DNA from 3 places in the Massilia paldalensis genome. Region 2 is predicted to be linked to each of the others. Evidence: predicted binding sites of a transcription regulator. Region 2 holds the regulator's gene; each other region holds the start of a gene.
The links. Region 2 encodes HrcA, which represses chaperone genes, less so after heat shock. Its sites were predicted from a motif close to TTAGCACTCNNNNNNNNNGAGTGCTAA; they were not measured.
Positions count from the first base shown of each region.

Region 1 (9,807 bases), on a different contig from region 2:
GCCACGCGGGCCGGGCGCTGCGGCTCCAGCGCGATCGCCTTGGTGGCGATGCGCTCCGTACCAGGCAGCACGAAGCTGCCGTTGGGCGCGGCGCGCATGCTGGCGATGACCGGCGCCAGTTGCCGCTGGCAGGCTTGCGGATCGCCGCTGCCCTGGCACACGGCTTCCTGGGCCTGGATATTGGCCGGCGTGACGAAGAATTCGGCGCGGTAGTAGCGCAGGTCGCCATCCAGCAGCCAGCCCAGCAGCGGCGCATAGGTACCGTCCGCACCACCGCCGTTGCCGCGCACGTCGATCACCCAGTTGCGGTGGGAGACCAGTTCCGCGCGATGGTCCGCCACCAGCTTCCTCACGGCCGCCGCCTGGGTATCGTTGAAGCTCGGCAGCACCAGCAACAGCGTATCCTTGCCCAGCACCTCGAAGCGCGGCGCGCGCGGATCGGCGCCGCCTGCCGCCGGCTTCGCCGCGGCGGCGCCGACGTCTTGGACCGGCCGCACGCCGATGTGGTCGGGACGCCAGGCATGCACATACGTCTTCAGCAGCGCGATGCACTCGGCTTCCTCCCTGACCGCGGCCGTCGCGGCGCGCGCCTTGTCGAAAGCGGCGCGGATGGCCGCGCCATGGTCGGCCAGCGCGTCGGCCGCGCCGGCGTCGTTGGCTTCCAGGAAGGCGGCGGCGTCCTCCAGGTCGGCAAGGCATTGCGCGGGCGCGAGGGACTGGGCGGCGGCGGGAGTGCAGACCGATACCGCAGCCATTACCGTGGCAGCCGCCAGTGCGGCGGCCAGGGACGCGGCCGGAGCGAGCAGGTTCGGCGAACGCATATGCATATCCTTATGGCAACTCTTCGCTGCCCATCATACCGCCGTTTTTGCTATTTTTGACATTCCATGTCGCCATTTCAAAAGCCAGCCCGACAGCCCTCCCCTAGAATGCCCGGATGCCACATCGATAAGGATGACTCACCATGACGCACCCTTCCCGCAGCGGCGGCCAGATCCTGGTCGACGCCCTCCAGGTCCACGGCGTGGACACCGCCTTCGGCGTCCCCGGCGAAAGCTATCTCGACGTGCTCGACGCGCTGCACGATTCGCGGATCCGCTTCGTCGTCAACCGCCAGGAGGGCGGCGCGGCGTTCATGGCCGAGGCCTACGGCAAGCTGACGGGCAAGCCCGGCATCTGCTTCGTCACGCGCGGGCCGGGCGCCACCAATGCGTCGATCGGCGTGCACACGGCCTACCAGGATTCGACGCCGATGATCCTGTTCATCGGCCAGGTCGGCACCGACTTCATGGACCGCGAAGCCTTCCAGGAGATCGACTACCGCCGCATGTACGGCCAGATGGCCAAGTGGGTCGCGCAGATCGACCGTGCCGACCGCATCCCCGAATACATCGCGCGCGCCTTCCAGGTCGCGACCAGCGGCCGCCCCGGCCCCGTCGTGCTGGCGCTGCCGGAAGACATGCTGGTGGCGCAGGCGGCCGTTGCCGACACGCGCCCCTACCAGCCGACCCAGGCCGCGCCGTCGGCGGCCCAGATCGCGCAATTGCGCACGCTGCTGGCCGGCGCCAGGAAGCCGCTGCTGCTGCTGGGCGGCGGCACCTGGACGGCGCAGGCCTGCGCCGACGTGACGGCCTTCGCCGAGGCGAACGCGCTGCCCGTCGCCTGCGCCTTCCGCTTCCAGGACCTGCTCGACAACGACCACCCGCACTACGCGGGCGACGTCGGCATCGGCATCAATCCGAAGCTGGCCGCGCGCGTGAAGGAAGCGGACGTGCTGATCGCCTTCGGCCCGCGCCTCGGCGAGATGACCACCAGCGGTTATTCGCTGCTGGCGTCCCCGGTGCCGCAGCAGCGCCTCGTGCACATCCATCCGGACCCGGAGGAGCTGGGCAGCGTCTACCAGGCCGAACTGATGATCGCGGCCGGCGCGCCGCAGGCAGCGGCCATGCTGGCCGCGATGGAACCCGTCGATGCGCACGCCTGGCGCCACACGGTGGCCGAGGCCAGGGCCGAACTAGCGGCCTGGCAGCGGCAGCCGCCCGTGTTCCAGGACGGCAGCGCCCCGCTCGACCTGTGGCAGCTGGTGCAGGACCTGCAGGCCGCGCTGCCGCGCGACACCATCGTCACCAACGGCGCCGGCAACTACGCCACCTGGGCGCACCGCTTCTGGCGCTACGGCGCCATGCGCACCCAGCTGGCACCCACGAGCGGCGCGATGGGCTACGGCGTGCCGGCCGGCGTCGCCGCCAAGGTCGTGCATCCGGAGCGCAGCGTCGTCACCTTCGCGGGCGACGGCGAATTCATGATGACGGGCCAGGAGCTGGCCACCGCCGTGCAGTACGGCGCCGGCGTGATTTTCCTGGTCTTTAACAATGGCATGTTCGGCACCATCCGCATGCACCAGGAGCGCGAGTATCCGGGCCGCGTCTCGGGCACCCAGCTGCACAACCCGGATTTCGCGGCCCTGGCCAAGGCCTATGGCGGCCACGGCGAAGCGGTCGAGACGACGGCGCAGTTCGGCCCCGCCCTGGCGCGCGCGATGGCCTTCACGCGCGAGCGCAAGCTGCCGGCGCTGATCGAGCTGCGTTACGACGGGAACTGGATCACGCCGGGGGCGACGCTGGAAACGATACGCAGGAATGCGGAGGCGAGCAAAAAAACTTGAATACCCGTCGTCCCCGCGCAGGCGGGGACCCAAGGTTGCATGCGTCTCCGCGACGCTACGGAAATTGGGCCCCTGCCTGCGCAGGGGCGACGTGGCTGCTTATTTGATGCCGAGGCTGCTGTCCACGCCCAGCTCCGCCGGCCACGGCACGGGCGCGTCGAAGGCGCTGCTGGGCGCCGGCGCGCCGGCCGGATGGGTGAGGAAGGCGGCGACGAGGGCGATGAAGACCCACACGACGACATTGCGCAGCGATGCTGCCGTGCCGCTCACCGCATGGTCTCCGGAGATGAGCCGCTTGAGGTATTTGGAAACGTTCACGATGACCCTCTTATGAGGCATTCTTCTATGGATGTTCACAATCTATACCAGGCGCCGGCGATTTGCCAGTACAGGGCGTGCGTACATGCCTGCGAGCAGCATTCTCGCCACACTATGGCTGGGCTGATGCGCTCATGATGCGTTCAGGATGCGTTCAAGATGGCATTCCGGCAAGCCGAACGGCGCGTACGGGGTTTTGTCGATAAATAAAACTCTTGCTTGCTCTGATAGAATACGCGCGACCCCTATTTCGACATGCCCCACGGGCATGGACACGCAGTACCCTCCCCGAATACACCATGTTTAGTTTCTTCAAGAAGAAAAAACCCGAAGCCGAGGCGCCGGCCGCCGACCAGGCTGTCCCCGCCGCGCCCGAAGAGCAAGCCGAACAGCCCGGCTTCCTGCGCCGCCTGTTCGGCGCCGACCCGGACGCCGTCACGACGCCGGCGCCCGTGCCCGTGCCTGTGCCCGTGCCGGAAGCACCGCCCGCGCCCGAGTCGCCGCCGGCGCGCGACGCCACCAACATCGACCCGATCGCGCAACAGGTCGCCGAAGAGGCCGCCATCCTCACGAGCGGCTACGAAGGCCAGCTGTTCCCGGAGACGGCCGAGCGCCCCGGCAGCGAGGCGGAAAAGAAGAAATCCTGGATGGCGCGCCTGAAGGCGGGCCTGGCCAAGACCTCGAACAACCTGTCGCTGCTGTTCGTCGGCGCGCGCATCGACGAAGACCTGTACGAAGAGCTGGAATCGGCGCTGCTGATGTCGGACGCCGGCATGGACGCGACCCAGTTCCTGCTGGACAACCTGCGCCGCAAGGTCAAGGAAGACAAGCTGCTGGACGCCGCCGCCGTCAAGGCCGCCCTGAAGGAGCTGCTGGTCGACATGCTGCGCCCGCTGGAAAAGCCGCTGGAACTGGGCCGCCACGAGCCGCTGGTGATGATGATCGCGGGCGTCAACGGCGCCGGCAAGACCACCACCATCGGCAAGCTGGCCAAGCACATGCAGCGCCATGAGCAATCGGTGCTGCTGGCCGCCGGCGACACCTTCCGCGCCGCCGCGCGTGAGCAGCTGATGGTCTGGGGCCAGCGCAACAACGTCACCGTCATCTCGCAGGCATCGGGCGATCCGGCCGCGGTCGCGTTCGACGCGGTCCAGTCGGGCAAGGCGCGCGGCGTCGACGTCGTCATGGTCGACACGGCCGGCCGCCTGCCGACCCAGCTGCACCTGATGGAAGAACTCAAGAAGATCAAGCGCGTGATCGGCAAGGGCATGGATGGCGCACCGCACGAGGTCCTGCTCGTCATCGACGGCAATACGGGCCAGAACGCGCTGGCCCAGGTGAAGGCTTTCGACGACGCGCTGGAACTGACGGGCGTCGTGATCACCAAGCTGGACGGCACCGCCAAGGGCGGCATCCTGGCGGCCATCGCCCGCACCCGTCCGGTGCCCGTGTACTTCATCGGCGTGGGCGAGAAACTGGAAGACCTGCAGCCTTTCAGCGCCGACGAGTTCGCCGAAGCGCTGCTGGGATAAGCATCGATGATCGAGTTCCAGTCCGTCTCCAAGAAATATTCCGCCGACGCCGTCGCCCTGTCCGACGTGTCCCTGCACATCGCCAAGGGCGAGCTGGTCTACCTGGCGGGCCCGTCCGGCGCCGGCAAGTCGACCCTCATGAAGATGGTGGCCGCGATCGAGCGCCCGACTGCGGGCCGCGTCATCGTCAGCGGCCACGACGTGGGCCGCCTGAAGAAGGCCGGCGTGCCGTTCCTGCGCCGTAACCTGGGCCTGATCTTCCAGCACCAGCGCCTGCTGAACGACCGCCACATCCTGGCCAACGTGATGCTGCCGCTGATCGTCACGGGCGCCCCCAAGGCGCAGGCCGAGCAGCGCGCCCGCGCGGCCCTCGACAAGGTCGGCCTGCTGGAGCGCGCGACCGCCCTGCCGATGGAACTGTCGGGCGGCGAGCAGCAGCGCGTGGCGATCGCGCGCGCCATCGTCAACCGTCCGCAGATCATCCTGGCCGACGAGCCGACCGCCAACCTCGACCGCGCCGCGGCCGACAAGGTCATCGACGCCCTGCACGCCTTCCACGCCGTCGGCGTGACCTGCGTGATCTCGACCCACGACGAACAGATCCTCGACAGCGCCGCGCGCGTGATCCGGCTGGAGCATGGACGCGTCGTGCAGGGTGCCGTCGTGCCCGCAGGAGGTGCGGCATGAACATCTGGTTCCGCCAGCACCGCTTCGCCCTCGGCGCCGCCCTGTCGCACGTGCGCAAGGCGCCGGGCAGCTTCCTGTTCAACGTCCTCGTCGTGGCCGTGGCCCTGGCCCTGCCCTTCGCCGGCGTGACCCTGCTCGACAACGTCAAGCCGATGTCCGAGCAGTTGTCCGTCGATCCCGAGATCAGCCTGTTCCTCAAGGCCGGTACCTCGCGCGAGGAAGCGCAGGCGCTCGCGCCCCAGCTGCGGCAGATCCTGCAGGGCAGCCGCGCCAGTCTGGTGTTCGTGCCGCGCGAGCAGGCGCTGGACAGCCTGAAGGACAAGAGCGGCCTGTCCGACGTCCTCGAGACGCTGGGCGACAATCCGCTGCCGGACAGCTATGTGATGAAGCTGGAAGGCTTCGCCGCCAGCGCCGACGCCGCGCGCGTGGACGGCATCGCCGAACAGATGCGCCTGCTGCCGGGCGTGGACACCGTGCAGGTCGACTCGGCCTGGGTCAAGCGCCTGGCGGCCCTGCTGGGCGTGCTGCGCCTGGCCCTGCTGCTGCTGGCCGTCACACTGAGCGTGGTGGTGATCGCGGTGGTGTTCAATACCATCCGCCTGCAGGTGCTGACCCAGAAGGAAGAGATCGCCGTCTCGAAGCTGCTGGGCGCGACGGACAATTTCATCCACCGTCCGTTCTACTATACGGGCGCCCTGCTGGGCTTGTTTTCCGGCGCGGTGGCGCTGGGCGCGGTGGCACTGGCGCTGCGTCCGCTGAACACGGCGATCGCCGAGTTCGCCCGTTTGTACGCCTCGGAATTCCAGCTCGCGGCCCTGCCACCGCTGGGCATCGCCGCACTGCTGGCGATCAGCGCCGGCCTGGGCCTGGTGGGCGCGATGCTGTCCGTGCAGCGGCACCTGGCGCGCCTGCGTTAATTGCAAATGTACTAATCAATACCCCGAAATTCGACGTCGGGGTATTGAATTCCCGCAAATCGCCCGCATCTCCATTTCTCGTCTTGCCTCCTGCTCGCCAGCCAATTCCGCCAGCAGACACGGGATTTCCGCCTACAAGGGTACGTGCGCCACTTCACAGACCCTGACTCACGACGCCCCTAACCTGTCTCCAACAGCTATCAAACGGTACGGGCGGCACGTTTGACCCAAATCAACCGAACTACTTGTACCTGCTCTACATTGGAATCACCTGCTGTTTTTCGATTCCCAATGGCAATACTTTAACGAAACTTAAACTGCTCGTCGCAAATATGGTGGTTCCTAGCACTCCCTACAAGAGAGTGCTAATATAAGGACAGACTATCGCGGGAAGTGTATTCGATAGGCACCGTCCACATCCCGTATCGCCAACCGGCAGCGCCTTCGGGGCGCCGGAAATGGCAGAGACGATGCAGTACAGCTACTACGAGGGAATTGACTATGTCCGCACAATCCGCATTGGTTCCGGCCGGCAGTCGTGCTCTGGGACTCGGTTTCAACGGCAATATCGGCAACATCGACGCCTATATCTCGGCGGTCAATCGTCTGCCGATGCTGACCCACGAGGAAGAAGTATCGCTGGCAAAAAACCTGCGCGACAACGGCGACCTGGACGCCGCTCAGAAACTGGTGATGTCGCACCTGCGCCTGGTCGTGTCGATCGCGCGCGGCTACCTGGGCTATGGCCTGCCGCACGCCGACCTGATCCAGGAAGGCAATATCGGCCTGATGAAGGCCGTCAAGCGCTTCGACCCGAACCAGGGCGTGCGCCTGGTGTCGTACGCCATGCACTGGGTCAAGGCCGAGATGCATGAATATATCCTGAAGAACTGGCGCCTGGTGAAGGTCGCCACGACCAAGGCCCAGCGCAAGCTGTTCTTCAACCTGCGCAGCAATAAGCAGGGCCTGGACGCCATGTCGCCGCAGCAAGTTGACGACCTGGCCAAGATGCTCGACGTCAAGCGCGAAGAAGTGATCGAGATGGAAACCCGCCTGTCGGGCCGCGACATCGCGCTGGAAGCGCCGACCGACGACGAAGACGACAAGTTCTCGCCGATCGCCTACCTGTCGTCGGACCAGCAGGAACCGACCAAGGTGCTGGAAGCCGAGGAAGTGGTGCGCCTGCAGTCCGAAGGCCTGGAAACGGCCCTGGGCAAGCTCGACCCGCGTTCGCGCCGCATCGTGGAAGCACGCTGGCTGGCCAACGACGACGGCTCGGGTGCGACCCTGCACACGCTGGCCGAGGAGTTCGGCGTGTCGGCCGAGCGCATCCGCCAGATCGAATCGGCCGCGCTGAAGAAAATGAAGACGGCGCTGGCGGCTTACGTGTAAGCCTCCGCGCGGCAGCAAGAGAAAGGCACCTGCGGGTGCCTTTTTTATTACCCATCAGCGTCGCCCCTGCGAAGGCAGGGGCCGAATTCTCATGCGCAGACGATAGCTCTGGAAATTGGCCCCCTGCCTTCGCAGGGGCGACGTGCAGGATGTGCGGGCGAAAGGAGTCGGTCAGGTCAGCCCAGCTTTTCCTTGAAGAACGCCACCGTCCTCCCCCACGCCAGCTTGGCCGCCGCCTCGTCGTAGCGCGGCGTCGTGTCGTTGTTGAAGCCGTGTTCGACGCCCGGGTAGACGAAGTGCTGGTACGGCACCTTGTTCTCCTTCAGCGCTTCCTCGTAGGCCGGCCAGCCGGCCAGGATGCGCTCGTCCTTGCCCGCGTCGTGGATCAGCAGCGGCGTGCGGATCTTGGCGACCTCGGCGGCGGGCGGCTGGGCGCCGTAGAACGGCACGGCGGCCGCCAGTTCAGGCAGCTGGGTCGCGAGGTAGTTGGCGATGCCGCCGCCGTAGCAGAAGCCCACTACCCCGACCTTGCCGCTCGCCTGCGGCAGCTTCTCCAGCGCCTGCGCGGCAGCGACGAAGTCGGCGCGCGTCTTGGCCTGGTCCAGCTTGGGGAACAGGGCGCGTGCGCTGTCCTCGTCGCCCGGATAGCCGCCCAGCGGGAACAGTGCGTCCGGCGCGAACGCGATATAGCCTTCCAGCGCCACGCGGCGCGCGATGTCCTCGATGTGCGGATTCAGGCCGCGGTTCTCGTGCACGACGAGGATCGCCGGCGGCTTGCGCTTGGCATTGGCGGGCATCACGAGGTAGCCGCGCAGCTTGCCGTAGCCCTGCGGCGACGGGAATTCCTGGTAGCTCGTCTTCAGGCGCGCGTCCTGCGGCGCGACCAGCGGGGCGGCGAACGATGGCGACAATTGCGCCAGCAGCGTGGCGGCCGGCGCGGGCGAGGAAATCGCGGCGCGACAGCTGGCCGTGCACGTAGCCGTCGAAGAGTTTCAGGACTTCGGGGTCGAAGTCGTCTGCGGTCAAGCGCGTCATGGGCGTCTCCTGGAAAGGGTTCCCCATGAGCATACCGCGTATTGTCTCGTTTTGATGCATTGACAACGCTTGCCGACGATTTGCGCGGCAGCGCGCGGCGGCGTAAAATAGTTAGGTAGCCTAACTATATTTCACGATGACAAGGAACGAACCGAGCGAACGCGCGCTGGCGCTGTCCGAGGAGCTGCGGTCCGCGTTCAAGCGCCTGATGCGCGAGATGCGCCAGGACGCCGCGCGCCAGGACACGGGCCTGTCCCTGCTGCAGACCATGCTGCTGGCCGCCATCGGCGAGCATCCCGGCATCGGCGTGGCCGAGCTGGCGCGCCTGCAGCAGGTGCGCAGCCCCACCATGAGCGCCCAGGTCAAGACGCTGGAGGTGGCCGGCCTGGTCGAACGCGCCCTGCCCGATCCGGACGACCGCCGTCGCACGGGCCTGCAATTGTCCGCCGCCGGCGAGCAACGCCTGCAGGCGCTGCGCAGTGACCGCCTGGACTGGCTGGCGCGGCGCGTCGCCCGCCTCAGCCCCCACCAGCTGGATGCGCTCGCCGCCGCCATCGAACCCTTGAACCTGATCGCCGAACCATGACCCAGACCCTTTCCCACGACGTACCGCCGCAGGCGACGCCGAGCGAAATCCGCGCCGTCTACCTTGCGCTGATGGCCGTGCTCGGCCTGGGCGCGCTCGACCAGAGCATCGTCGCCACTGCCCTGCCGCGCATCGTCGGCGACCTGGGCGGCATGGCCCACCTGTCCTGGGTCGTCACCGCCTATGTGCTCGCCTCCACCGCCACCATGCCCCTGTACGGCAAGCTGGCCGACCAGTACGGGCGCCGGCCGATGGTGTTCACGGCGCTCATCACCTTCCTCGTCGGCTCGGTGCTGTGCGGCCTGGCCCAGGACATGACGCAGCTGATCGTGTTCCGCGCCATCCAGGGCCTGGGCTCGGGCGGCTTCATGCCGCTGGCGCAGATCATCATCGCCGACCTCGTCACGCCGGCGGAGCGTGCCCGGCGCCAGGGCTCGATCGCCATCGTGTTCGCCGTTACCAGCGTGCTCGGCCCCGTGCTGGGCGGCGTGATGACGGACTTGCTGTCCTGGCACTGGATCTTCTACATTAACCTGCCCGTGGGCGCCGTCGCGCTGTACGCCATCGCCACGACGCTGAAGAAGCCGGTCGCCACGCAGTCGCACCGCATCGACTACCTGGGCTCCGTGCTGATGACGGGCACCATCGTCTCCCTGCTGCTGATCCTGGCGCTGG
Region 1 is NZ_JBJCIU010000002.1:15,828-25,634, reverse strand. Features, by position in the region: gene ACI1V7_RS09915 (S41 family peptidase) at 1-821, opposite strand, end outside; gene ACI1V7_RS09910 (thiamine pyrophosphate-binding protein) at 965-2,665, shown strand; gene ACI1V7_RS09905 (hypothetical protein) at 2,765-2,983, opposite strand; gene ftsY (signal recognition particle-docking protein FtsY) at 3,283-4,515, shown strand; gene ACI1V7_RS09895 (cell division ATP-binding protein FtsE) at 4,522-5,202, shown strand; gene ftsX (permease-like cell division protein FtsX) at 5,199-6,119, shown strand; gene rpoH (RNA polymerase sigma factor RpoH) at 6,621-7,511, shown strand; gene ACI1V7_RS09880 (dienelactone hydrolase family protein) at 7,688-8,422, opposite strand; partial or broken gene ACI1V7_RS28360 (hypothetical protein) at 8,490-8,546, opposite strand; gene ACI1V7_RS09875 (MarR family winged helix-turn-helix transcriptional regulator) at 8,683-9,132, shown strand; gene ACI1V7_RS09870 (MDR family MFS transporter) at 9,129-9,807, shown strand, end outside.
Region 1: the regulator HrcA is predicted to act here: its motif matches at 6,462-6,488, upstream of rpoH (RNA polymerase sigma factor RpoH).

Region 2 (9,807 bases):
CGGCGCGCGCCTGGCGGCCGGTGTGGTGCATGTAGTCGGTAATGTCCATCGTGCCTCGTCCGTTCAATGTACGCATGGTGGCCATGTGGTGCCCACCGCGTTGTGCCACGCTTATTACGACGCCACGCGCAGCGCCAGCTGCAGCATCGCATCCCACGCGTCGCCCGCGAACTGCTTCGCGCGCAGGCCCTTGACCATCTTGTCGACCTGGGCCGCCTGCTGCAGCGCCGCTTCCAGCGTCGGCAACGCGATCCGGCGCAGCGCCGGTTCCATCATGCGCTCGCGCGGGCCCCAGATGCGGTAATCCTTGAGCAGCGCGCCCAGCGGGCGGCCCTGTGCCATGCCGGCCTTCAGTTTCAGCAGCGTGCGGATTTCCTCGGACACGGCCCACAGCACCAGCGGCAGTGCCTCGCCCTCGCCCTTCAAACCCTCCAGCATGCGCACGAGGCGCGCCGGATCGCCGGCCAGCATCGCTTCGGACAGCTTGAACACGTCGTAGCGCGCCACGTTGAGCACGGCGTCCATAACCTGCTCGTAGGACAGCTTGCCCGGCTCGTACAACAGGCCCAGCTTCTGGATTTCCTGGTGCGCCGCCAGCAGGTTGCCTTCCACGCGGTCGGCGATGAAGTCCAGGCTCTGGCGGTCCGCGCTCTGGTGTTGCGCGGCCAGGCGCATGCCGATCCAGCCCGGCAGCTGGGCGCGCTCGACGTTGGGAATCTCGACGTACACGGCGGCTTGCTGCAGCGCCGCCACCCACGACGATTTCGCCGTCTGCCAGTCCAGCTTGGGCAGCGTGATCATCGTCAGGTTGTCGGGATTCAGGTCCTTGGCATAGCTCTGCAGGGCCGCGCTGCCGTCCTTGCCCGGCTTGCCGCCGGGGATGCGCAGCTCGATCAGCTTCTTGTCGCCGAACAGGGACATTTCCTGGTTGGCGGCGAGCAGCTCGCCCCACTTGAAGCTGCGCTCGACCGTGAGCACGTCGCGCTCGGAAAAGCCCTGCGCGCGCGCCTTGCCGCGGATCTTGTCCGCAGCCTCGAGCGCCAGCAGGTGTTCGTCGCTGGTGATCACGTACAGGGGCGCGAGCCCCTTGGCGAGGTGCCCGTCGAGCGCCTCCAACCGCAACTGCATGATCCTTATCCTTTAGTCTTAAACCTTGAAAAACCGTAGCGAGCGGCAGCAGTTTTGGGGGAGAAGCGCAGCTGTACGAAAGTACAGCGAGCATCGCAGCCCGAAAATGCAACGCGCAGCAGGTTTTTCAAGGTTTATCCGGCGTTCTTGGCGGCGGCCAGGCGGCGGATGATCTGCTGCACCAGGTCGGCCTGCATGTCGCGATACAGCAGCGCTTCCTCGGCTTCCTTGGCCAGCACCTGGGTCTCGTCGAACGCCATGTTGCGGCGCAGGGAGATCTCGGTGGCCGGGATCAGCTCGACGCCCTTCGGATCGCGCACCGTGTACGACAGCGTATAGGTGAGCAGGTATTCGCGCGCGCGGCCCAGGCTGTTCAGCGACAGGATCGACTTGTTGCGGGTCTCGCCCAGCACGATGAACTGCGCCTCGGCGTTTTCCGGCTTGTCGGCGATGACCACCTGGTCGGTCGCGCGCAGGTTGCGCTTGAGCTCCGTGCCCAGCTGCGAATTGTCCGGGAAGCCGATGTAGATGCTGTGGTACGGGATCGTGTAGCTGCCGTTCGAGCCGCGCAGCTGGAAGCCGCAGGCGGACAGCGACGCTGCAACCAGCGCCGCCGCCGCCACGCGCACCATGACTTGCTTGTTCAGGGCGCGCATGGCTTACACCACGATGTTGACGAGTTTGCCGGGGACGACGATGACCTTCTTCGGCGTGCCTTCGACGAACTTCTGCACGGCCTCCGAGGCCAGCGCGGCCGCTTCGATGGCGGCCTTGTCGGCCTCCTTCGGCACCTTGACGGAACCGCGCAGCTTGCCGTTCACCTGGATCATCAGCTCGATCTCGGACTGTTCCAGCGCGGCCGGGTCGACTTCCGGCCAGCTCACGTCCAGGATGTCGCCATAGACCTTGGCATAGCCCAGCTCCTGCCACAGCGCGTGGGTGATGTGCGGCGCCACCGGGTTCAGCATGCGCAGGAAGATCGACAGGCCTTCGGCGATGACGGCGTCGCTCGCGGCGCCTTCGGCCAGCTTGGCCGACTCCAGCGTGTTGAGCATCTTCATGCAGGCCGAGACCACCGTGTTGTACTGGATGCGCTTGAAGTCGTAGTCGGCCTGCTGCAGCACCTTGTGCACTTCGCGGCGCAGCGTCTTCTGGGCGTCGTCCAGGGTACCCTGCTGCTGGCCGCCCAGCGCGGCGGCGATGCGCTCGCGCTGCGCATAGGCGAAGGCCCAGACGCGGCGCAGGAAGCGGCTCGCGCCTTCCACGCCCGATTCCGACCATTCCAGCGTCTGTTCCGGCGGCGCCGCGAACATGGTGAACAGGCGCGCCGTGTCGGCGCCGTACTGCTCGATCTGGGCCTGCGGGTCGATGCCGTTGTTCTTCGACTTCGACATCTTCTCGGTGCCGCCGATCACGACGGGCGCGCCGTCCGCCTTCAGGGCCGCCGCTTGCGGACGGCCGCGGTCGTCGAACACGAGGTCGACGTCGGCCGGGTTGTACCAGGTCTTCTTGCCGGAGTCGTCTTCGCGGTAGTAGGTCTCGTTCAGCACCATGCCCTGGGTGAGCAGGTTGACGAAGGGCTCGTCGAACTTCACGAGGCCGAAGTCGCGCATCACCTTGGTCCAGAAGCGCGCGTACAGCAGGTGCAGCACGGCGTGCTCGATGCCGCCGATGTACTGGTCCATCGGCATCCAGTAATCGTTGCGGGCCGGGTCGACCATCGCGTCGTTCGAGCCCGGCGAGGTATAGCGCATGTAGTACCAGGACGAGTCGATGAAGGTATCCATCGTGTCGGTCTCGCGGCGCGCCGGCGCGCCGCACTGCGGGCAGTCCACGTGCAGGAAGGCCTCGTGCTTCTTCAGCGGGTTGCCGGTGCCGTCCGGGACGCAGTCTTCCGGCAGCACGACCGGCAGGTCCTTCTCGGGAACCGGCACGGTGCCGCACTGTTCGCAGTGGATCATCGGGATCGGCGTGCCCCAGTAGCGCTGGCGCGAGATGCCCCAGTCGCGCAGGCGGAACGTGACCTTCTTGTCGCCCAGGCCCTTCTCGGCCAGGTCGCCGGCCACGGCGTTCACGGCCGACGTGTAGTCGAGGCCGTCGTACTTGCCCGAGTCGATCAGCGTGCCGCGCGTCTTGTCGCCGTACCACTCCTGCCAGCCGTCCAGCGAGAAAGTCTCGCCCTCGACCGCCACCACCTGCTTGATCGGCAGGCCGTATTTTTTCGCGAACGCGAAGTCGCGCTCGTCGTGCGCCGGCACGCCCATCACGGCGCCGTCGCCGTAGGTCATCAGGACGTAGTTGCCGACCCAGACCGGCACCTCCTCGCCGGTGATCGGGTGCATGACGGTCAAGCCCGTGGGCATGCCCTTCTTTTCCATCGTCGCCATGTCGGCTTCGATCACGGAACCCTGCTTGCACTCGGCGATGAAGGCCTGCAGTTCCGGCTTGTCCTTGGCGGCGTGGGTGGCCAGCGGGTGCTCGGCGGCGACGGCGCAGAAGGTCACGCCCATGATGGTGTCGGCGCGGGTGGTGAAGACGTACAGGCGGCCAGCGTCGATCAGCTCGCCCTGCTCGTCCATGATCACGTGCGGGAAGGCGAAGCGCACGCCGGTCGACTTGCCGATCCAGTTGGCCTGCATGATGCGCACGCGCTCCGGCCAGCCCGGCAGCTTGTTTTCGACGTGGTCCAGCAGCTCGTCCGCATAGTCCGTGATGCGCACGTAGTACATCGGGATCTCGCGCTTCTCGACCAGTGCGCCCGAGCGCCAGCCGCGTCCGTCGACGACCTGTTCGTTGGCGAGCACGGTCTGGTCGACCGGGTCCCAGTTCACGGTACCGGTCTTCTGGTAGATGATCCCCTTTTCCAGCATCTTGAGGAACATCCACTGGTTCCACTTGTAGTAGTCCGGCTTGCAGGCGGTCATCTCGCGCGACCAGTCGATGGCCAGGCCCATCGACTCCATCTGGCCGCGCATGTGGGCGATGTTCGAATAGGTCCACTCGGCGGGCGGCACGTTGTTGGCCATCGCCGCGTTTTCCGCGGGCATGCCGAACGCGTCCCAGCCCATCGGCATCAGGACGTTGTAGCCGTTCATCCGCAGGTAGCGGTACATCACGTCGTTGATCGTATAGTTGCGCACGTGACCCATGTGCAGCTTGCCCGACGGGTAAGGCAGCATCGAGCAGGCGTAATACTTGCCTTTCGGGAAACGCGGGTCGTTTTCGACGGCCTTGTAGGCGTCGATCGACTTCCAGTAGGCCTGGGCGGCCTGTTCGACTTCGGCTGGACTATATTTATCTTGCATGATGTTCTGCGGACTGAGATGGGGTGAGCAGAACATTATACTGGTTCATTCGTCCAGCGGCGTTGGCTGACCGGCAAGGAAATGGGCTGGTAGAACGGCCGGTGGGCACGTGGTGCCCACCCTACGGCGCGCATATGCCGGGATGCATGGCAAACATCGTAGGGTGGGCACCACGTGCCCACCATTGCGGCGACGCGGCGTCAGCGCAATTCGAGTTCGAGCGCCGGCTTCTCGCCGTAGTCCTCGTAGCGCTCGTTGATGCCGATGATGCAGAACGCCATTTCCTCCAGCACGTCCTCGGCGCGCTCGCGCAGCGCGTCGGAGTGGGTGACGACGATGTGCAGGGTCTCGTCCGGGCCCAGGCGGATGCTGCTCATGCCGTCCTCGTCGCGCAGGTAGCTCAGGCAGTCGACCCAGGAATCCATCGTGTGCGGATACGAGTCGGGAAAGCCGAAGGCGCGCGCGCTCTCGGCATGGAAGCTTTCGGCGTCGACGATTGCGGCGCCGTTCAGTTCGACGGTGGCCATGGGGTCTCCTTGGAATCGAGCAGCGTCGTCCCTGCGCAGGCAGGGACCCAATTTTGCTGGCGGACCGCGTAAAAATTGGGCCCCTGCCTGCGCAGGGGCGACGGTGAGGTAATGGTCAGTATGCCAGCAGTGCGACGGGCGCGCCGTCCAGTTCGACGGCGTCGTGGGAGCGCGGTCTTACTTGTTCAGGCCGAGCCCATTCAGGCCGAGCACGTCCTGCATATCGTACAGCCCGGTCGGCTTGTCGGCCAGGAAGCGCGCGGCGCGCAGCGAGCCCTGGGCGTAGCTGACGCGGCTGCTGGACTTGTGGCTGATCTCGATGCGCTCGCCGGTGCCCGCGAACAGCACGGTGTGGTCGCCCACGATGTCGCCGCCGCGCACGGTGGCGAAGCCGATCGTCGACGGGTCGCGCTCGCCGGTCACGCCTTCGCGGCCATAGACGGCGCATTCCTTCAGGTCGCGGCCCAGCGCGTCGGCGATCACCTCGCCCATCTTCAGCGCGGTGCCGGACGGGGCATCCACCTTGTGGCGGTGGTGGGCTTCGATGATCTCGATGTCGTAGCCTTCCGAGAAGTTCTGCGCCGCCATCTGGAGCAGTTTCAGCGTGACGTTCACGCCGATGCTCATGTTCGGGGCGAACACGACCGAGGTCTTGTCGGCCGCGGCCTGGATCGCCGCCTTGCCGGCCTCGTCGAAGCCGGTGGTGCCGATGATGACCTTGATGCCGTGGGCGGCGCAATATTCCAGGTGGCGCAGCGTGCCTTCCGGGCGGGTGAAGTCGATCAGGTAGTCGGCGCCGGCCAGGCCCTTGTCGAGGTCGGACTGGATCACGACGCCCGTCAGCTGGCCCGAGAAGGCGCCGGCGTCGGAACCGATGAAGGGCGAGCCCTCGCGGTCCAGGGCGCCGGCCAGGGTGGCGTCCGGGGCGGCGGCGATGGCTTCGATCAGCATGCGGCCCATGCGGCCGCTGGCACCGGCCACGGCGATACGCAACTGAGTCATGCTCATTCTCCCTTGGCCGACTTTTCGCGCGAGCGCTTCAGGTCGGACAGCGACTCGTCCTCGGACTTGGTCTCGTACTTCGAGATGCCGATCAGGCGGTTGATGTAGTCGCGTTCGCTCGGCAGGTTGCCGCCGTCGATGCGGGCGACCTGGTTGTCCTTGAAGAAGACGGTGACGCGGCTGGTGGTCAGCTCGCCGTTGCCGCGCGCCAGGTAGAACGGATAGTCCCAGCGGTCGGCGTGGAAGGCGTCGGTCAGCAGCGGGGTGCCGAGGATGAACTTGACCTGGTCGCGGGTCTGGCCGACCTTCAGCTGGTTCAGCATTTCCTGGGACACGAAGTTACCCTGCTGGATGTCCGGACGGTAGGGAGAAAACACCCACAGGAATTTCTGCAGCTTGGTGACGGTGGTGGTTTGCGCGCCGGAGTTGGCGATTGCCGCGGACTTGTCGGCATCGGCGGCGGCCGCGGCGGGCGCGGTGCTCACCGGGGCTGCCGGCTTGGTCTGGTTGCGCCAGGATGCGCAGCCCGAGACCAGCAGCGCCGTGCAGGCGAGGCCGGCCACGAGCGCTGCCCGCGCGTGGGAACGATGGAGAACGGCTTTCTTGGTGCGCATAAACTGACCCTAAAATCGATGGAGAACCCCGTGATGCTTGCTGCACGCCGCCCGGCTGGGAGAAAATACGTGCTGTACATCCGTACAGCCAAATATATTGCAAAAACGACCAGCTGGCGCGGCGTCTTTCGCAGCTTCCGAATGAGCGGGAGCCCCGAAAACGCTATATCATAAAGCACTCCGCCCATATACGAGTAACAAAACATGAGCAACAACCCAACCGACCTGAAGGCCAGCGGCCTCAAAGCGACGCTGCCGCGCCTGAAAATCCTCGAGATTTTCCAGAACAGTCCGGTACGGCACCTGACGGCGGAAGATGTCTACAAGACCCTGCTGAGCGATAACATGGACGTGGGCCTGGCCACCGTCTACCGCGTCCTGACCCAGTTCGAACAGGCCGGCCTGCTGAACCGCAACCACTTCGAGACGGGCAAGGCGATCTACGAACTGAACGCCGGCTCGCACCACGACCACCTGGTCTGCCTCGATTGCGGCCATGTGGAAGAGTTCTACGACGAAGAGATCGAAAGCCGCCAGACCAAGATCGCGGCCGAGCGCGGCTTCAAGATCGCCGAGCACGCGCTGGCCATCTACGGCAACTGCGTCAAGACGGACTGCCCGCGGCGCAATAACTGAGGCTGCGGTCCCCGTTGGTAAAAAGCCGCCCGATGCACCGGGCGGCTTTTTTTTCGGCCTGCTGCCTGCACACGTCGCCCCTGCGCAGGCAGGGGCCCAATCTCGCTCGCGTTTCGACAGCGCCGGCAGACATTGGGTCCCTGCCTGCGCAGGGACGACGGCGTATCGAGCGGTGATTCAGGACTGGCTGAGCGCGTTCGACAACAGCTTGGCCGTGATGTCGACGATGGGGATCACGCGTTCGTAGGCCATGCGGGTGGGGCCGATCACGCCGAGGGTGCCGACGATCTTGCCGTTGACCTCGTAGGGGGCGGTGACGACGCTCATCTCGTCCATCGGCACCAGCTTCGATTCGCCGCCGATGAAGATCTGCACGCCGCCGGCCTTGCTGGAGACGTCCAGCAGCTGCATCAGGCCCGTCTTCTGCTCGAACATCTCGAACAGCTGGCGCAGCGAGCTCATGTTGGAGGACAGGTCGGACACCGACAGCAGGTTGCGTTCGCCGGCGATGACCATGTCGTCGGTCTCGGCCAGCGCCTCGCTGCCCGCCTCCACCGCGGCCTGCATCAGGCGGCCCATGTCGTCGCGCAGCTGGCGCAGCTCGCCCGTCAGGCGGCCGCGCACCTCGTCGAAGGACAGGCCGGCGAAATGCTGGTTCAGGTAGTTGGCCGACTGCGTCAGCTGGGCCGGCGAATAATCGACGTCGGTCAGCAGCAGGCGGTTCTGCACGTCGCCGCGCGGGTCGACGATGACGAGCAGGATGCGCTTTTCCGACAGGCGCAGGAATTCGATCTGCTGGAACGCCGATTCGCGCCGCGGGCTCTGCACGACGCCGGCGAACTGGGACAGCGAGGACAGCATCTGGGCCGCGTTGGCGAGCACCTTCTGCGGCTGGTGGGCGGGCAGGCGCATGCCGGCCTGCACCGCGTTCTCGTCGATCGAGCCGACCGTCAGCAGCGTGTCGACGAAGATGCGGTAGCCGCGCGGCGTCGGGATCCGGCCGGCCGAGGTGTGGGGGCTGGCGACGTAGCCCATCTCCTCGAGGTCGGCCATGATGTTGCGGATGGTCGCGGGCGACAGGTCGAGCCCGGAAATCTTCGACAGCGCGCGCGAACCGACCGGCTGGCCGTCGGCGATATAGCGCTCGACCAGGGCCTTCAGCAGGGTTTGTGCACGGTGATCGAGTTGCATGGCAGTGTCGTGGGCGGACGGAACCGCCCGGTGTGATTCAATCTGGATAGGGTAATGGTTGCCATTATGCCTGTTCGGCGGTCGCGACGGGCCTCATCCGCGTGCGGGCTTGCGATTTTCCTCGCGCTGCTCTTCTTCCTCGCGTTGCGCATGCTCGCGCTGGAGCCAGTCGATCAGCTCGTGGAAATCGCGCACGATCGCATCCGGCACCACGTCGTGTTCCAGGTGCCGGGTGGAGCCCGTGCGGTTCATCCAGACGGCGCGCAGGCCGGCCTGCTGGGCGCCGCGCACGTCGAGCAGGACGTCGTCGCCCACATAGACGGCATCCTCGGGCGCCACGCCCAGTTTGCGGCAGGCGGCCAGGAAGATCGCCGCATCCGGCTTGGCCACGCCCAGCTGGTGCGCCGCCACCGACACCTTGAAGTGGTGCGACAGGCCGATGGCCTGCAGGTCGGCATTGCCGTTCGAGATGGAGCCGACCAGCAGCATGTCCTGCAGGCGCGCCAGGCCCGGCAGCACGTCGTCGTAGGGCACGACGGCATTGCGCGCCGCGAAGTAGCGGGCCATTGCCCCGTCGATGCGGGCCGCGTCCTCGCCCACGTCCTCGCCGGCCGCCTCGAACGCGGCCACCAGGCCGGCGCGGCGCAGCTTGCCCAGGTCGAGGTGGAATTCCGGCTGGCGCGCCAGCAGGTCCAGGCGCGCCTGGCGCAGGCTCTCGATGGTGAAGCGCTCGGCGACGCGCGGCGCATGCTCGCGCAGCCAGGCGTACACGGATTCCTCGGCCTGCAGGATCGCGGGCGCGATCGGCCACAGGGTATCGTCGAGGTCGAACAGGATGGCCTTCGGCCAGGGGCGGGTGCGGGTCATGCTGGGAGGAATGGTAGGAAGCGGTCCAAGCATAGCGAGGCGCGCCGTGAAAATCAATGGCGCGCTCCCGCGACGCCGTTGCATAAAGCCCATCGTTACACCGCGATACAAAGGCAAACCGGGCCGCCGCCTTGCAAATGGAATAAAATGACGGGCAATTTTATACTCAGCGGTACCGGCGCCGGCTGCGCGCCCTGTCCGTCCAAACTGGAGATTCACATGAAGAGTTCGATCCTGCGTGCCGGCGTAACGCTGGCATGCGCGCTGGGCCTTGCCGCATGCGGCGGCGGGGACGGTGATTTGTACCTGCAAGGTTCGGTATCCGGCGTCACCAAGGATGGCCTGGTGCTGAAGAACGGCGGCGACACGGTCAAGGTTGTCGCGCCGTACACCTCGTTCACCTTCCCCAACCGGGTATCGACCGACGACAGGTTCACTATCGAAGTGGTCCAGCCGCTGCCGTCGAACAATGCAAAGTGCGATGTCATCAACCCGACGGCGCGCGCCAACTATTACACCATCGCCCAGATCAGCGTG
Region 2 is NZ_JBJCIU010000004.1:627,784-637,590, forward strand. Features, by position in the region: gene ACI1V7_RS22195 (glutamate-5-semialdehyde dehydrogenase) at 1-49, opposite strand, end outside; gene holA (DNA polymerase III subunit delta) at 115-1,128, opposite strand; gene ACI1V7_RS22205 (LPS-assembly lipoprotein LptE) at 1,263-1,784, opposite strand; gene leuS (leucine--tRNA ligase) at 1,788-4,433, opposite strand; gene ACI1V7_RS22215 (barstar family protein) at 4,634-4,960, opposite strand; gene dapB (4-hydroxy-tetrahydrodipicolinate reductase) at 5,138-5,962, opposite strand; gene ACI1V7_RS22225 (outer membrane protein assembly factor BamE) at 5,965-6,576, opposite strand; gene fur (ferric iron uptake transcriptional regulator) at 6,781-7,212, shown strand; gene hrcA (heat-inducible transcriptional repressor HrcA) at 7,390-8,403, opposite strand; gene ACI1V7_RS22240 (HAD family hydrolase) at 8,497-9,270, opposite strand; gene ACI1V7_RS22245 (hypothetical protein) at 9,490-9,807, shown strand, end outside.

Region 3 (9,807 bases), 560 kb from region 2:
ATCCTGGCGCTGAACGCGGCAGTCGAGGCGGCAAGGGCGGGCGAGCAGGGGCGCGGCTTCGCCGTCGTCGCCAGCGAGGTGCGCAACCTGGCGCACCGCTCGGCGGCAGCGGCCAAGGAAATCAAGGAGCTGATCGGCGACTCGGTGGAGAAGGTGGAAAGCGGCACGAAGCTCGTCAACCAGGCAGGCACCACGATGGAAGACATCGTGGGCAGCGTGCAGCGCGTGACCGACATCATCGGCGAGATCGCCTCGGCGACGGACGAGCAGCGCGCGGGCATCGGCCAGATCAACCAGGCGGTCGCGCAGATGGACCAGGTGACGCAGCAGAACGCCTCGCTGGTCGAGGAAGCGGCGGCGGCGTCGGAAGCGATGCAGCAGCAGGCGCAGGAGCTGGCGCGGGTGGTCAGCGTCTTCAAGATCGACGGCACGGACCGGGCACCGGCGGCTGCGCGCCGCGCGCCGGCGGGTTCGCTGGTGCCGCGACTCGCGTAACTGCGTCGTCCCTGCGCAGGCCGGAACCCACTTCTGCCGGCGCAGCCGCTGCGCTTGCAAGATCGGGTCCCGCCTTCGCGACAGCCTCCTTCGCGGGGACGACGTGGTGAGCGTAGCGAGTTACTCCGCCATCTCCTCCTTCAACGACGCCATGTCGATCACATAGCGGAAGCGCACGTCCCCGCCTTCGACCTTCTTGTACGCGTCGTTGATGTCCTGGATGCGGATCATCTCGATCTCCGGGCCGATGTCGTGCTGCGCGCAGAAGTCCAGCACTTCCTGGGTCTCGGCGATGTTCCCGATCAGCGAGCCGGCCACGCTGCGGCGCATGAAGGCGACCTGCATATTGTTGACCGGCGCGAGCGGCTCCAGCGCGCCGACCACGCACAGCGTGGCGTCGCGTTTGAGCAGCTGGACGAACGGGTTCAGGTCGTGCTTTTCCGGCACCGTGGACAGCATGAAGTCGAAGCTGGATGCCAGCTTTTCCAGCGCATCCTTGTCGCTTTCGAGCACCGCGTCGACGCCCAGCTTGCGGGCTTCCTCGATCTTGTCGCGGGTGGAGGTAAACAGCGTCACCTCGGCGCCCATGGCCTTGGCCAGCTTGGCCGCCATGTGGCCCAGGCCGCCCATGCCGATGACGCCGACCTTGTCGCCGGCCTGGACGTTCCAGTGCTTGAGCGGCGAGTACGTGGTCACGCCCGCGCACAGGATCGGCGCCGCCACCTCGGGTTTCAGCCCGGCCGGGATCTTCAGCACGAAGTCTTCCTTCACCACCAGCAGGTTCGAATAGCCGCCGAAGGTATTGTCGACGCCGTAGATGTTCTCGCCGCCCGCCTTGCTGGCCGGCTGCATCGGGCCGTTGTAGGTGGCGAGCCAGCTGTTCGGGCTCTCGCAGTAGTTCTGGTCGCCATCGCGGCAGGACGCGCACTTGCCGCAGCTGTCGATCATGCAACCGACGCCGACCATGTCCCCCACCGCGTGCCTGGTCACGGCCGGCCCCACCTTCGTCACGCGGCCGACGACCTCGTGCCCCGGCACGCAGGGATAGACGGTGTTCGACCATTCGTTCTTGACCTGGTGGATGTCCGAGTGGCAGACGCCGCAGAACAGGACTTCGATCTCGACTTCGTGCGCCTTGGCGGCGGCACGTTCGAATTCGTATTTCTTCAGGCGGCTGAACGAGTGTTTCGCCGCGTAACCGGTGACCTTGAGCATGCTTCCTCCCGTGTGAAATGACTTTGCACCTTAGGGGAGGGAATACCTGGCGTCTGTTAGGCCGCGCGCTTAGATTCGTCAATTCCTGAGGCAAACAAAAAGCCCGCAGGGCGCGAACCCTGCGGGCTTTCGTGGAAAGCGGCGCCGACCAGAAGACCGGCGCTGGCCCGTCCGGCTATTACATCATGCCGTCCATGCCCATGCCGCCCATGCCACCCATGCCGCCCATGCCGCCGGCAGCCGGCTTGTCTTCGACGATCTCGGAGACCATGCAGTCGGTGGTCAGCATCAGGCCGGCGATCGACGCTGCGTTCTGCAGTGCCGAGCGGGTGACCTTGGCCGGATCCAGCACGCCCATTTCGACCATGTCGCCATAGGTGCCGTTCGAGGCGTTGTAGCCATGGTTGCCCGAGCCTGCCAGGACGGCGGCGACGACGACCGACGGCTCTTCGCCGGCGTTCTGGACGATCATGCGCAGCGGCTCTTCCATGGCGCGCAGGACGATCTTGATGCCGGCTTCCTGGTCCGGATTGTCGCCCTTGACGTTCAGGGCAGCGCGAGCGCGCAGCAGGGCCACGCCGCCGCCCGGCACGATGCCTTCTTCGACGGCAGCGCGGGTTGCGTGCAGCGCGTCTTCCACGCGTGCTTTCTTCTCTTTCATCTCGACTTCGGTGGCGGCACCGACGCGGATCACGGCAACGCCGCCGGCCAGCTTGGCCACGCGCTCTTGCAGTTTTTCGCGGTCGTAGTCCGAGGTCGCTTCTTCGATCTGGATGCGGATCTGCTTGACGCGAGCCTCGATGGCGTCAGCCTGGCCGGCGCCGTCGATGATGATGGTGTTTTCCTTGCCGACTTCGATGCGCTTGGCCTGGCCCAGTTCTGCCAGGGTGACTTTTTCCAGGGTCAGGCCGACTTCTTCGGCGATGACCTGGCCACCGGTCAGGATGGCGATATCTTCCAGCATGGCCTTGCGACGGTCGCCGAAGCCCGGGGCTTTCACGGCAACGGTCTTCAGGATGCCGCGGATGTTGTTGACGACCAGGGTCGCCAGCGCTTCGCCTTCGATGTCTTCGGCGATGATGACCAGCGGACGGCCAGCCTTCGCCACTTGCTCCAGCACCGGCAGCAGGTCACGGATGTTGGCGATCTTCTTGTCGCACAGCAGGATGAACGGGTTCTCGTGGACGGCGACCTGCTTGTCCGGGTTGTTGATGAAGTACGGCGACAGGTAGCCGCGGTCGAACTGCATACCCTCGACGATATCCAGCTCGTCGTTCAGCGACTTGCCGTCTTCGACGGTGATGACGCCTTCCTTGCCCACTTTTTCCATCGCTTCGGCGATGCGCTCGCCAACGGACGAATCCGAGTTGGCCGAGATGGTGCCGACCTGGGCGATCTCTTTCGAGGTGGTGGTCGGCTTGGCGATCTTCTTCAGTTCCTCGACGGTCGCGGCGACGGCCTTGTCGATGCCGCGCTTCAGGTCCATCGGGTTCATGCCGGCGGCAACGAACTTCATGCCTTCGCGCACGATGGCTTGTGCCAGCACGGTCGCGGTGGTGGTGCCGTCACCGGCGTTGTCGCTGGTCTTCGAAGCGACTTCCTTGACCATCTGGGCGCCCATGTTCATGAGCTTGTCTTTCAGTTCGATTTCTTTCGCGACCGAGACACCGTCCTTGGTGACGGTCGGGGCGCCGAACGAGCGCTCCAGCACGACGTTGCGGCCTTTCGGGCCCAGGGTGACCTTGACTGCGTTGGCCAGGACGTTGACGCCTTCGACCATCTTGGCGCGCGCTACGTCGCCGAACACTACATCTTTAGCTGCCATTCTTGTTCTCCAGTGTGGAATTTATTCGGTGGGAATTACTGGGCCACGACGGCCATGATGTCTTCTTCGCGCATCACCAGCAGTTCCTCGCCGTTGACCTTGACGGCCTGGCCCGAGTACTTGCCGAACAGGACGCGGTCGCCGACCTTGACTTCCAGCGGACGCACGTTGCCGTTTTCCTGGACTTTGCCATTGCCCACGGCCAGGACTTCACCCTGGTCCGGTTTCTCGGCCGCCGCATCGGGGATGATCAGGCCGGATGCAGTCTTGGTTTCCTGGTCGAGACGCTTCACGATCACGCGATCGTGCAAGGGGCGAAGGTTCATGCAAAACTCCTTTGTGTTGGTTTGACTTGGCTGTACATACCGCAATCATGCTGTGCATCGGTTGCGGCTAGTAGAGGTTGTTAGCACTCTACACTAACGAGTGCTAATTATAGGGACGATAAATTGGCATTTCAAGCTACAGTGTTCGTCTTTTAACGGACTTTTTTGAGGTCCGACAAGCCTGTAACGGCGCTGTCACAATGCGCAAGCCTGGGGAAAATTCACGAGAGCCTATCACTCCTTCCCTGAATCCTGCGCACGCGAGCGCGCGCCTGTTGACGAAAAATTCGACTCAGTCCTATAGTGTCGGATGATTTCCGAATTCCAAGAACTCTCAGAGAAAATCGAGAAGCTCGCCGAGCTGACCCAATCGCTGCGCAGCGAGAACTACCTGTTGCGCCAGGCGAATGCATTGCTGGCAGCCGAAAACGTCGATTTCAAGAACCGCCTGTTGGTTGCACAGCACCGCCTCGAAACGTTGCTGCTCCAGCTGGATCCGCCCACGCCTGTCGAGCCTGCGGCCGACACGGGCCCCACCGACGATGCGGAGGCAGCACGATGATCCACCTGGACGTCACCATCATGGGCCATTCCTACCGGCTGGCCTGCCGCGACGGCGAGCAAAAGACGCTGCGCGAAGCCGTGAGCTACCTCGACGGCAAGATGTGCGCGCTGCGCGATTCCGGCAAGGTGAAGGGCACCGACCGCATCGCCGTCATGGCCGCGCTGTCCGTGGCCGCCGAGTTCCTGTCGGTAAAGTCGCCGCAAGGGCCGCTGTCGGACCTGTCGATCCTGGAAGTCCGGCAGAAACTGGAAGCGATGCACCAGGTGCTGGATGCCGCGCTGTCGCCGCAGGAAAGTCTTCTCTGAGCCCCTGTCGAAAAACAGGCTGGGGGCGTCCTCGACGTAAAAACGTTTGACATGCCGATCCAGCGTAGTAAACTGGCGCCTCCCTGCGGTGTTCGAGATTTGCCATATATTCCTTGAACCATTCTTACGCATAGGTTGTGGAACATGCCTGGTGGGCGCGATCGTCACTAGCTGACGAACCCGAAATCGAGCTGACTGCGACCACCTTGAGCCTTTTGGTTCGGGATGCCGGCAAAAACGGCACAGGCGGGGCTATATTCCGAAGCGGTTGCTGCATGAAAGTGCGCAACCGCTTTTTCATGCGCGCTCGCCGGACGATGCGCGTCCCGATATTCGTGCGAGTGGAACGATGCGCTACTGGTTGATGAAGTCCGAGCCGGACGAAGTGAGTTTCGACGACGTGCTGGCCGCACCCGGCCGTACGGTCGCCTGGTTCGGCGTGCGCAACTACCAGGCGCGCAATTTCATGCGCGACGGGATGCAGGTCGGCGACGGCGTGCTGTTCTACCACTCGAGCTGCGCCGTGCCCGGCGTGGCCGGCATCGCGCGCGTGGCCAGCACGCCGTATCCGGATGCGTCGCAGTTCGACGCGGACGGCAAGTACTTCGATCCCAAGGCCACGCCGGAACAGCCGCGCTGGATCTCGGTCGACGTGCAGGCCGTGGCCGCCGGCCGCTACCTGCCGCTGACCGACCTGCGCACCGTGTCCGAGCTGGAAGACATGGTGCTGCTGCAGAAGGGCAGCCGGCTGTCGATCTCGCCCGTCACTCCGGGGCAGTGGCAGCGCATCCTGGAACTGACGGGCGTGCCGGCGACGGCGTTCGCGTCCGCGCAGGCCTGAGGACGGCCGCGTGTTCGGCCTCGACCCGGGCCTCGTGCCCATCCTGCTGGCGATGGGCTGCTTCGGCGGCTTTGCGGCGGGCCTGCTGGGCATCGGCGGCGGCATGGTGCTGGTGCCGTTCATGACCATGATCTTCTCGGCCAAGGGCTTTGCGCCCCACCTCGTCGTGCACATGGCGATCGCGACCTCGCTGGCCACCATCCTGTTCACTTCCCTTTCCTCGATGCGCGCCCATCACCGCCACGGCGCCGTGCTATGGCGCGTGGCCGGCATGCTGGCGCCGGGCATCGTGGTCGGGTCCTTCATCGGCCCGTGGATCGGCAAGCAGATGGACACGTCCGCGCTGGCCCTGTTCTTCGGCGTGTTCGTCGCCTTCTCGGCCACGCAGATGCTGTTCAACCGCAAGCCCGAGGGCACGCGGCCGCTGCCCGGCACGCCGGGCATGCTGGCGGCGGGCGGCCTGGTCGGTGTGCTGTCCGGGCTGGTGGGGGCGGGTGGCGGCTTCGTGTCGATCCCGTTCATGACCTGGCGCGGCATCCGCATCCACAATGCGGTGGCGACCAGCGCGGCGCTGGGCTTTCCCATCGCGCTGTCGGGCACGATCGCGAACATCGTCTATGGCTGGGGAGAGGCGGGCTTGCCGCCCGGCTCCCTGGGCTTCGTGTGGGTGCCGGCGCTGCTGATCGTGGTGGCCGCCAGCATGGCGGTGGCGCCGCTGGGGGCGAAGCTGGCGCACCGCTTGCCGGTGCTGAAATTGAAGCGGATCTTCGCCTGCATCCTGTACGCGCTGGCGGCGTACATGCTGTGGAAAGCCTACGCCGGTTGATGTGGCGCCATGGTGGGCATGTGATGCCCATCCTGCCGGAATGTCATCGTAGGGTGGGCACCACGTGCCCACCATGCATCACGCGGGCACGGCCCGCTTGTTCCCGCCCGAATACGCCCAACCGAGCATGATGAGGCCCGCCACGATCATCGGCAGCGACAGCACCTGGCCCGACGTGATCGGCATGCCCAGCACATGGGTTTCCCAATCCGGCACGCGGAAATATTCGGTGAAGAAACGTGCGCAGCCGTACAGCAGCGTGTACAGGGCGCCGACGGCCAGGCGCGGTCGCGGCTTGCGGGCGAACAGCCAGACGATGACGAAGCACAGCAGGCCGTCCACCAGCATCTGGTAGATCGGCGACGGATGGCGCGGGCCCTCGACGCCCGGCCACAGCATGGCCCAGGGCAGGCTCGGGTCGGCCAGGCGGCCCGGCAGTTCGGCGTTGATGAAGTTGCCCAGGCGTCCGCAGGCATAGCCCAGCGGCACCATCGGGGCGATGAAGTCGTACACGTCGAGCAGGTTGCGGCCGCGCTTGCGCGCCCATAGCGCCATGGCGATCAGCACGCCGATGAAGCCGCCGTGGTAGGACATGCCGCCATGCCAGGTCATGAAGATCTCGGCCGGATGCGAGAAGTAGTATTCCGGCTTGTAGAACAGCACCTCGCCCAGGCGCCCGCCGATCACCACGCCCAGCATCCCGTAGAACAGCATGTCGTCGAGGTCCTCGTTCTTCCAGCCCTGGGCCTGCACGTGGGGCTGGGTCTTGATGCGCACGCGGCCCAGGATGACGAACAGGGCGAAGGCGACGACATACATGATCCCGTACCAGTGGATGTCCACGGGGCCGATGCTGAAGGCAATCGGGTTCGGTTGCGGGTGAACGAGCATATTAAAGATCCCTAAGTAGTTCCAGAAAGCCCTTCAGCACCGGGGACGGATTGTCGCGCCGCCAGGCAATGCCGGTCTCGACCAGCGGGGTCGGGTCGGCGAGGGCACGGTATTCTACGCCCGGTCGCATCAGGTTGGAGACGGATTGTGGCACAAGTGCCAAGCCCATGCCCGCCGACACGAGGCTGACGATGGTCTGCATCTGGATCGCCAGCTGGCCGATCGCCGGCACGACCCCGGCCGCGCGGAAGCACGACAGGATGGCATCGTACAGCGCCGGCGAGACCTCGCGCGGGAACACGATCAAGGGCAGTTCGGGAACCTCCGACAGGCGCACGGGCTCGCCGTCCGGCGGCAGCGCCAGCCCGCTGGGGGCGCACAGGATCAGCGGCTCTTCCAGCACCTTCATGTAGTCGAGCTCGGCTTGCGCCTTGTCCGGCAGCGGCGGGATCAGGAAGCCGGCATCCATGCCGCCGCCGCGCAGCAACTCCTCGACCTGCACGTCGGACGTGGCCTCCTGCAGCGTCAGCTGCACGGCCGGATGGCGCTCGCTGTAGCGGCGCAGCAGGGGCGGCAGCACGCTGTAGTCGGCCGAGGTGATGAAGGCGAGGGCCAGGCGCCCCGCCTCGCCGCCGGCCGCGCGCCGCGCCAGCTCGGGCAGGGCGCCCGCTCCGGCCAACAGGCGCCGCGCCTCGGGCAACAGGGCGGTGCCGGCCGCCGTCAGCGCCACGCTGCGGCGGTTGCGCAGGAACAGCGGCGTGCCCAGCAGGTCCTCGAAGGCGGCGATCGCCTGCGACAGCGGCGGTTGCGTCATGTGCAGGCGCGCGGCGGCACGGCCGAAGTGCAGCTCTTCGGCGACGGCGATGAAATAGCGCAGCTGGCGCAGTTCGATGGACGTGCTCATACGCTGATATTCTAAACGTATCACAGAGCACTGAATCATATATTGGACAACTCATGCCGTGGCGGGCACCCTGATGCTCCCCACATTTGCAGCAGATTCAGGAGACGACCATGCCGACCTACCGTTCCCGCACCACCACCCAGGGCCGCAACATGGCTGGCGCCCGCGCCCTGTGGCGCGCCACGGGCATGAAGGATGGCGACTTCGAGAAGCCGATCGTCGCCGTCGTCAACTCCTTCACGCAGTTCGTCCCCGGCCACGTGCACCTGAAGGACCTGGGCCAGCTGGTCGCGCGCGAGATCGAGGCGGCCGGCGGCGTGGCCAAGGAATTCAACACCATCGCCGTCGACGACGGCATCGCCATGGGCCACGGCGGCATGCTGTACTCGCTGCCCTCGCGCGACCTGATCGCCGACTCGGTCGAGTACATGGTGAACGCCCACTGCGCCGATGCGATGGTCTGCATCTCGAACTGCGACAAGATCACCCCGGGCATGCTGATGGCGGCGATGCGCCTGAACATCCCCGTCGTGTTCGTGTCCGGCGGCCCGATGGAAGCGGGCAAGGTGCTCAAGGTCGTCGACAACAAGCAGAAGATCATCAAGCTGGACCTGGTCGACGCCATGATCCAGGCCGGCGACGCGCGCATTTCCGACGCCGACGTGGCCGAGGTCGAGCGCTCCGCCTGTCCCACCTGCGGTTCCTGCTCGGGCATGTTCACGGCCAATTCGATGAACTGCCTGACGGAAGCGCTGGGCCTCTCTCTGCCGGGCAACGGCACCATCGTCGCCACCCATGCCGACCGCAAGGAACTGTTCCTGCGCGCAGGCCGCCTGATCGTCGACATCGCCAAGCGCCACTACGAGCAGGACGATTATTCGGTCCTGCCGCGCTCGATCGCCTCCAAGGCGGCGTTCGAGAACGCGATGGCGCTGGACGTGTCGATGGGCGGCTCCACCAACACCGTGCTGCACCTGCTGGCCGCCGCCCACGAAGCGGGCGTGGCCTTCACGATGGCCGACATCGACCGCATCTCGCGCAAGGTCCCCTGCCTGTGCAAGGTCGCGCCGATGACGGACAAGTACCACATCGAGGACGTGCACCGCGCCGGCGGCATCGTTTCCATCCTCGGCGAGCTGGCCAGGGCCGGCCTGCTGGACACGTCGCTGCCGACCGTGCACAGCCCCACCATCGCCGACGCCATCGCGAAATACGATATCCGCGTCAGCGACGACCAGGCCGTGCACCAGCTGTTCCGCGCGGCGCCGGGCGGCGTGCCGACGCAGGTCGCGTTCTCGCAGTCCGAGCGCTACGACGCCAACGACATCGATCGCACGGCCGGCTGCATCCGCGACCGCGCGCACGCCTACTCGCAGGACGGCGGCCTGGCGGTCCTGTACGGCAACATCGCGGAAAAGGGCTGCATCGTGAAGACGGCGGGCGTGGACGAGAGCATCCTGAAATTCTCGGGCCGCGCACGCGTGTTCGAGAGCCAGGACGCGGCCGTCGAGGGCATCCTGGGCAGCGACGGAAAAAGCAGCGTGCAAGCAGGCGATGTCATCATCATCCGCTACGAAGGACCGAAGGGCGGGCCGGGCATGCAGGAGATGCTGT
Region 3 is NZ_JBJCIU010000004.1:64,974-74,780, reverse strand. Features, by position in the region: gene ACI1V7_RS19800 (methyl-accepting chemotaxis protein) at 1-495, shown strand, start outside; gene ACI1V7_RS19795 (NAD(P)-dependent alcohol dehydrogenase) at 616-1,710, opposite strand; gene groL (chaperonin GroEL) at 1,889-3,535, opposite strand; gene groES (co-chaperone GroES) at 3,571-3,861, opposite strand; gene ACI1V7_RS19780 (hypothetical protein) at 4,172-4,423, shown strand; gene ACI1V7_RS19775 (cell division protein ZapA) at 4,420-4,731, shown strand; RNA gene ssrS (6S RNA) at 4,809-4,988, shown strand; gene ACI1V7_RS19765 (EVE domain-containing protein) at 5,081-5,572, shown strand; gene ACI1V7_RS19760 (sulfite exporter TauE/SafE family protein) at 5,625-6,398, shown strand; gene lgt (prolipoprotein diacylglyceryl transferase) at 6,477-7,289, opposite strand; gene ACI1V7_RS19750 (LysR family transcriptional regulator) at 7,291-8,193, opposite strand; gene ilvD (dihydroxy-acid dehydratase) at 8,304-9,807, shown strand, end outside.
Region 3: the regulator HrcA is predicted to act here: its motif matches at 3,942-3,968, upstream of groES (co-chaperone GroES).